Bdellovibrio bacteriovorus: one gene and its partner. The protein of the gene in region 1 interacts with the protein of each later gene in a pairwise test. Links are inferred from orthologs where the notes say so. Each region holds a gene or a part of one and is shown in the gene's direction. Other genes may lie near its edges.

Region 1 (2,996 bases):
ATCGGGAGGTAAAACATTGGCTTGTTCCGTGACGGACACACTGTAACTTTCAATAGGGTTTAAGACATTTGCTACGCGTGGAAGATAGTTTCTTTCAAACCATTCTTTCGCGGATGCTTGTAAAGCTTGGCGACGGAGACTGTCTTGAGTGATTTTGGATTTTTGGGCGAAAGCCGCACCCGAGGCCAAAAAGATCACCATAAGGAATACGAATTTAAGTTTAACTAAATGATTCATAAAGGGGTTTTTAGAGCACCTTGTCATGAGCGTCAATAGAGGGAAAAAGGCGATTTTGTCTAAGACAAGCCATTGCGAATACAGGCTGTTTTTCTTCACTGTCAAAATGGTAGCCATGGAATATATGCAGTGAGTTATCTAATGTAATCTCAGAGGGGGTGCGATAGACCTGCGCTTGGCCGGGTCCCATACAATAGCACCCTTGACGAATCCCGCTAGGTCCGGAAGGAAGCAACGGTACTCGAGAGTCTATGTGATATGGGGTGCTCGGCCACTTTTTTCTCTTTTTATGTGGTTTTTTGAGGGGTTACTTTGTCTTATCAGGTGATTGCACGAAAATGGCGTCCCCAATCCTTCACCGACGTTGTCGGACAAAACCATATTACCCAAACACTGAACAATGCCTTAAAAAATGGTCGCTTGCCACACGCTTTGCTTTTCACAGGTCCTCGCGGAACCGGAAAAACTTCTTCAGCGCGTATTTTAGCCAAAGCTTTGCGTTGCCCCAATGCCGTAAACTTCACTCCTTGTAACGAGTGTACTTCGTGCCAAGAAATTGCGGCCGGCACTAGTGTTGACGTTATGGAAATCGACGGAGCCTCCAACAATGGTGTTGATGCCATTCGTGAACTTCGCGACACCGTGGCGTTTATGCCAGCAACCGGTAAATACAAAATCTATATCATCGACGAAGTTCACATGCTTTCTACAAGTGCATTTAATGCACTTTTGAAAACCTTGGAAGAGCCACCGTCCCACGTGATTTTCATTATGGCGACAACTGAGGTTCATAAGATTCCTCAGACGATTTTGTCTCGTTGCCAACGCTTTGATTTCCGTCGCATCAGTACTCGTCAGATCACAGAGCACTTACGAGTGATCGCCGAGCGCGAAGGTGTTCCGGCTGAAGAAGAAGCGCTTTGGATTATTGCCCGTCAAGGTGACGGATCCATGCGCGATTCACAAAGCTTATTAGATCAAGTCATCACATTTGCTAATGGTCCTTTGACTCGTGCTAGTGTCGTTGAAATCTTAGGTCTTACGGATCGCGCCTTGCTGTTTGAAACTTTAAATGCGCTCGTAGATCGCAGCACTCAAAGCATCATGAAGGTGATTGAAAAAATCGCCACCGCAGGATTTGAGCCGCATTTGTTTTCGCAAGACTTGTTAGAATCTATTCGCAGTCTTTTGCTGGTGAAAGTTTCTGAAACTCAAGCGGTGGATATTTTAGAAATGCCGGATTCTGAGCTTCAAGCTTTAAAAGAAATGGCGGCGCGCCTTTCTGAAGAAGATATCCACATGCTTTTCGACATGGCTCTTAAGGGTGGCAACGATATTCCGCGCGCGCAAGATCCTCGCATTGTTTTAGAAGTCACCTTATTACGTATGGCCTCTGCACCTAAGTTAGTGGACCTAAAAAGTCTTTTAAGTGGCGTAACCTCTCACAGCGCAGGTGGGGCCCGGCCTTACATTCCGCCGGTAAATCCAGTCACCAAAGGTCATGCTCGTTTAGAAGAATCTCAGAAGGTGCCTGAAGTTCCTCGTGGTTTAGACAAAATGAAGGCGGTTTTAGAAAATAAAGCTGCTCATGCCAAAGCTTCTTCCCCCACAAATGCCCCCGCGGACAAGCCCGCAGCTCCGGCGACACCTTCGCCTGTGGCCGAGACGCCCGCTCCCCCCAAATTAGCAACCGGCTCAACTTCTTCTGAAAAATGGGTCAACTTCGTGGAGCTTTTGCGCCAGGATGACGCACTCTTTGCGGCTAAAGTGGAAAACCTTTTGTTCGTGAAAGAAGAAGGCAAGCTTTTAAGCCTGGGCGTTCCGGCTAAATTGGCCTTTTTGAAAGAACAAATGGCCGACACTCAGGTGCGTAAAAAGTTGCAGGGATTTATTGATTCCTACTGGGGTGCTGGGTATTCTTTTGAAGTATTGATGAGTCGCGATCAGGTCGGAGAATCAGCCCAAGCTTTGCAACAAAAAAAAGTGCAACAAGCCGAAGATGAACTTCGCACTAAGATTGTCGAAAATCCGATGGTGAAAGCCGCCCAAGATGTCTTTAAGGGCAATATCAAATCCATCGTAGAAATTAAGCGCAACGGCGCAGGGAGATAACATGAAGGGTATGCCTGGCGGAATGGCTCAGTTGATGAAACAAGCCAATCAAATGCAAATGAAAATGAAAAAGACCCAAGAAGAACTTGCGACGAAAGAATACGAAGCAGCTTCTGGTGGCGGCGCAGTTAAAGTAAAAGTTAACGGTGATCACAAAATCCTTTCTTTGACTGTGGATCCTGAAGTTATGAAATCTGGCGACGTTGAAATGCTTCAAGATTTGATCGTTACAGCTGTGAACGAAGCGATGAAAACCGCTAAAGACACTTCCGCTAAAGAGATGGAAAAAATCACTGGCGGATTAAACATTCCAGGAATGTTTTAATTAATGCTTCATATATCTGCTTTAGAAAAACTAACCCACGAGCTCAGTCGTCTTCCCGGGATCGGGCCTAAGACGGCTCAGCGCTTGGCGTATTTTATTTTAAGAGCAGAAAATCAGTATCCGGAACGTTTGAGCGAAGCTCTTTTACGAGTGAAAGCCGAAGTTCACGATTGTCCTCAATGCTTTAATTACACCGATACAGAGCTTTGCCGTTATTGTGATGATATTCATCGCAGCGACGAATCGATCTGCGTGGTCGAAGAACCTGCCGACATTATGAGAATTGAATCTTCTGGCGCCTTCCGTGGTCGCTATCACGTTT
Region 2 (4,130 bases), on another replicon or contig:
CGGAATCAGCGTGATGGAAGTAAAGCTGGAGGCCGATCCTGCGGCACCCAACAGTGATAAGATCGAGCTTCGCGATCGCGAGGCCACTTTATGGAATATTGATGGGTCGAATAATCCGGCGGAAGTCCAAGGAGTCCAGTTAAAAATCGTCCTCAACGCGGGTGAAGGTGATAAAACCTTAATTATTCCCGTGAAGAACGACCAATTGGATTTGAGCAAGGCCTCTTTGCCTATTGGGGTCTCAATTAACGCGCAACGATAGCTGAAGATTAAAGCCCCGTTTTATTGAACAAAATCGGGGTCTAAGATACTGTTATGTCATGTCTTTTGCGCACTTACACGTTCACTCTGAATACTCTCTTTTAGAAGCCGCTTGCCGAGTTAAAGGCATTGCCAAAAAAGCCGCTGCTATGCAGATGCCAGCAGTTGCTTTGACTGACAATGGAAACATGTTCGCCGCGGTCGAGTTTTATTTTGCCTGCAAGGACAATAACGTAAAACCGATTTTGGGTTTAGATGCGTATATTGCTCCGGGTTCTCGTCATGAAAAAAAACAAGATCGCGATGCTGTGCAAACGGGTCCACGTCGTTTGGTTTTCTTAGCGCAAAATACGGATGGTTATAAAAATCTCTGTAAGCTTTCAACGATTGGTTACCAAGAAGGTTTTTACTGGAAACCGCGCATCGACTATGAGGTCATCAAAGAATACAATCAAAACTTAATCTGCCTTACGGGCGGCTTGCGCGGCGAAGTGGCAGAAAGCTTCTTGCGTGAAGGACCGGATGCGGCCCTGGCGAAAATTCGTCAGCTCAAAGAGATCTTTGATGATCGTCTGTATTTAGAAATGTGCCGCACGGGCGTTCCTGAGTGGGATCAAATCAATCCTTTCTTGATGGAAGCTTCTAAGATCGTGGGCGTCCCGGTGGTGGCGTCGAATGATGTTCACTACATGACTCAAGACGATCAATTGGCCCAAGAGGTTTTGATCTGTATTGGTTCGAATAAAACTCTCAGTGATGAATCGCGTTTCCGTTTAGGAACAGATGAGTTCTATTTTAAATCCGCCGATCAAATGACGTCGTTATTTGCCGACGTGCCGGAGGCGATCAGCAACACTTTACAAATTGCCGATCGTTGCGATGTGAAATTTAAAATCAAAGATGAGTCCGGGAAACCGATTTACCATCTTCCGACCTTCCCGACGGAAGGTGGCGTCAGCTTGACGGAAGATATTGCTCGTAAATCAAGAGCGGGCCTCGAGGAAAGATTCGTCGAAGCCGCAGCTCGTGGCGAAGCGGTGCCGGAAGAAAAAAAACCTGAATACGAAGCGCGATTAAAATACGAATTAGGCATTATTGATCGCATGGGCTTTAACGGTTACTTCTTGATCGTCCAAGACTTCATCAATTGGGCAAAGCAAAACGACATTCCGGTGGGGCCGGGCCGTGGTTCGGGGGCGGGTTCTTTAGTTGCTTATGTTTTAAGAATTACGGATTTAGATCCTCTTCCTAACTTCTTGCTGTTTGAGCGTTTCTTAAATCCAGAACGTATCTCGATGCCCGACTTTGATATCGACTTCTGTCAAGATCGTCGTCAAGAGGTCATCCAATACGTGACGCAAAAATACGGGCAAGAATCCGTTTCGCAAATCATCACCTACGGTAAACTTCAAGCTCGCGCGGCGATCAAAGACGTTGGCCGTGTTTTGGGTATGACCTTTCCGGAAGTAGATGCCGTTACCAAATTAATTCCGGAAAAATTAGGCATCACTTTAAAAGACGCTCAAGAAATGGAACCGCGTCTGAATGAAATGATGGAGATGAATCCAACGGTCGCTACACTGTGGGATTTAGCTTTACGTATCGAAGGGATGGTTCGTCACGCGGGGATCCATGCCGCGGGGGTTATCATCGCCGATGGACAGCTCGTACGTCATGCGCCTCTTTATCGTGGGGCGGGGGATGAGCAAGTTGTTCAGTACGATATGAAGCATGCCGAAAAAATCGGTTTGATCAAATTCGACTTCTTGGGTTTAAAGACGCTCACACATATTAATCATGCTCTTAAACTGATTAAGAAAAATCGCGGTAAGACCTTGCTTGCAAGTCAGATCCCGATGACCGACACGGCCACCTTCGAGATGATGTCTCGGGGGGACACGGCCGGGGTGTTCCAGTTCGAGGGTGAGGGTATCACCGATGCCACTCGTAAGATTCGCCCTTCCAGTTTTGCCGATATCACCGCGATCACGTCTCTTTATCGTCCCGGTCCGATGGCGAACATTCCTGACTTTACCGATCGTAAGCACGGGAAGGCGCCCGTTGAATACTTGCTTGAAGACACACGCGAGGTTTTGTCAGAGACCTACGGGATCATGGTCTATCAAGAGCAAGTCATGGGTATTGCCTCGCGCATTGCCGGATACTCTCTGGGTGAAGCCGACATGCTTCGTCGTGCGATGGGTAAAAAGATCAAAGAGGAAATGGATAAGCACCGCGAGCGCTTCATGCAAGGGGCCATTGAGCGCGGTCATGATAAGCAAAGATCATCAGATTTATTTGATCTGATGTATAAGTTTGCCGATTACGGTTTCAATAAATCCCATGCCGCTGCTTATTCAGTGGTCACGCTGCAAACGGCTTATTTGAAGTGCCATTATGCTGCCGAGTTTTTCGCAGCCCTTTTATCGACCGAGCTTTCCGATACCGATAAAATCGTTAAGTACTCTAAAGACGCGGCAAAGCGTGGTATCTTGGTGAAGTCACCGCATGTAAATTATTCGGATTATCTGTTTGATGTCCGTGGTGAAGATATTTATTTCGGTCTAGGCGCAATCAAAGGCGTTGGTGAAGGGGCGGTTCAAGCCATCATTGAAGCTCGCGAAACTATGCCGGATAAAAAGTTTCATTCGTTAGATGATTTCTTTAACAATATCGATCTTCGCCGTGTGAATAAAAAGGTGATTGAGTGCTTAATCAAGGCCGGTGCTTTTGATGGTTTCGGTGGGCATCGCGCCCAGTTGATCAATGGTTATCAAAAATACCTAGATCGCGCACAAGGTTTACAAAAAGATAAAGAACTGGGTCAGGCGTCATTGTTTGATTTAGGTCCTTCCACGGAAACAGTGGTGAAGCTTGAGGAATGCAAAGCGTGGACACGCACGGCTTCTTTGTCTTATGAAAAAGAAGTTTTAGGTTTTTACTTAAGTGATCATCCACTGAAAGGTTTTGATACTCTTTCAGAGCTATGGACGACGTGCAAGGTGATTGATTTGCCCGCGCAAATGCCACCTCCGGGTTCGCCGGAAGCGGAAGCTTTAAAAGCGGCCAAAAAAGACTGGAAGAATCGTGACGCGGGAAAAAAACGCGTCGTGGTGGCGGGGCTTATTACTGAAATGCGTGAGTTGATTACCAAAAAAGGGACGCGCATGGCATTTAGTAAGATCGAAGATCTTACCGGAGCTTGTGAGTTGGTGATTTTCCCCGACTCTTACGCGCGATTTGAAATGCAATTGCGTGACGAAAGGCCGGTCTTGATTGGCGGTTCTTTAGAGGTTGAAGAGGGTGTGGCCAAGATCATGGTCGACACTGTTTCGCCATTAGAAGATCTGCTTAAAAAGACCAAGAGTCTGGTGTTACATTTAGATAAGGTGGATCCTTTGGATTACCCTCGTTTGCATTCGTTGATGAGGGATTATCCGGGGGCGACTTCGGTGAATTTTGAAATCACCATGCCCGAGGTGAATCGCAAGATTCTTTTAGACACTCCCGATGTGTCAGGCATTGCCGTGAGCAATGAGTTTTTTGAGGGGATTCATGCCGTTTTCGGACGCACGGACTTTATTGAGTTAAGGAGCTAAGGATGCGCGCGTTAGTAGTACTCATTACGGGGCTTTTGTTTTTTTCAATGGCCCCAGCTCAACAAGGTGAATTGATTGATCGCACTTTTTCAGGAACTTCGAAAGAAACCAATCCTCAAGAAGCACGTCGTGATATTCAAGAGCAAGCTTCGCAGAAAATTTCTGAAGACATCGTGAAAGAACTGATTGGCGATGAAAGATATAATCGCAATCGTTCTTTGATTAATTCTAAAATTTTTAAAAATTCAGCGCGCTATATTCCGTACTCAA

What was found. Proteins that work in one complex are often made in the same cells at the same time.
Region 2: the proteins of dnaX (region 1) and dnaE interact in binary tests that used the Escherichia coli proteins (3 or more experiments, as listed by UniProt). The link is inferred for Bdellovibrio bacteriovorus from one-to-one orthologs.

Annotation. Positions count from the first base shown.
Region 1 is NZ_LUKE01000001.1:1,147,039-1,150,034, forward strand. What follows is about bases 24-2,949. They hold dnaX (DNA polymerase III subunit gamma/tau), read left to right. Parts: upstream 24-549; coding sequence 550-2,349; downstream 2,350-2,949. Other genes in these bases: AZI86_RS05605 (hypothetical protein), read right to left, coding at 24-237; AZI86_RS05620 (YbaB/EbfC family nucleoid-associated protein), read left to right, coding at 2,351-2,674; recR (recombination mediator RecR), read left to right, coding at 2,678-2,949. Also shown: more of AZI86_RS05605, read right to left, coding at 1-23; more of recR, read left to right, coding at 2,950-2,996. UniProt on the Escherichia coli protein: Part of the beta sliding clamp loading complex, which hydrolyzes ATP to load the beta clamp onto primed DNA to form the DNA replication pre-initiation complex.
Region 2 is NZ_LUKE01000003.1:261,309-265,438, forward strand. The notes cover bases 1-4,060. They hold dnaE (DNA polymerase III subunit alpha), read left to right. Parts: upstream 1-320; coding sequence 321-3,860; downstream 3,861-4,060. Other genes in these bases: AZI86_RS13675 (hypothetical protein), read left to right, coding at 1-262; AZI86_RS13685 (hypothetical protein), read left to right, coding at 3,863-4,060. In the rest of the region: more of AZI86_RS13685, read left to right, coding at 4,061-4,130. UniProt on the Escherichia coli protein: DNA polymerase III is a complex, multichain enzyme responsible for most of the replicative synthesis in bacteria. This DNA polymerase also exhibits 3' to 5' exonuclease activity. The alpha chain is the DNA polymerase catalytic subunit.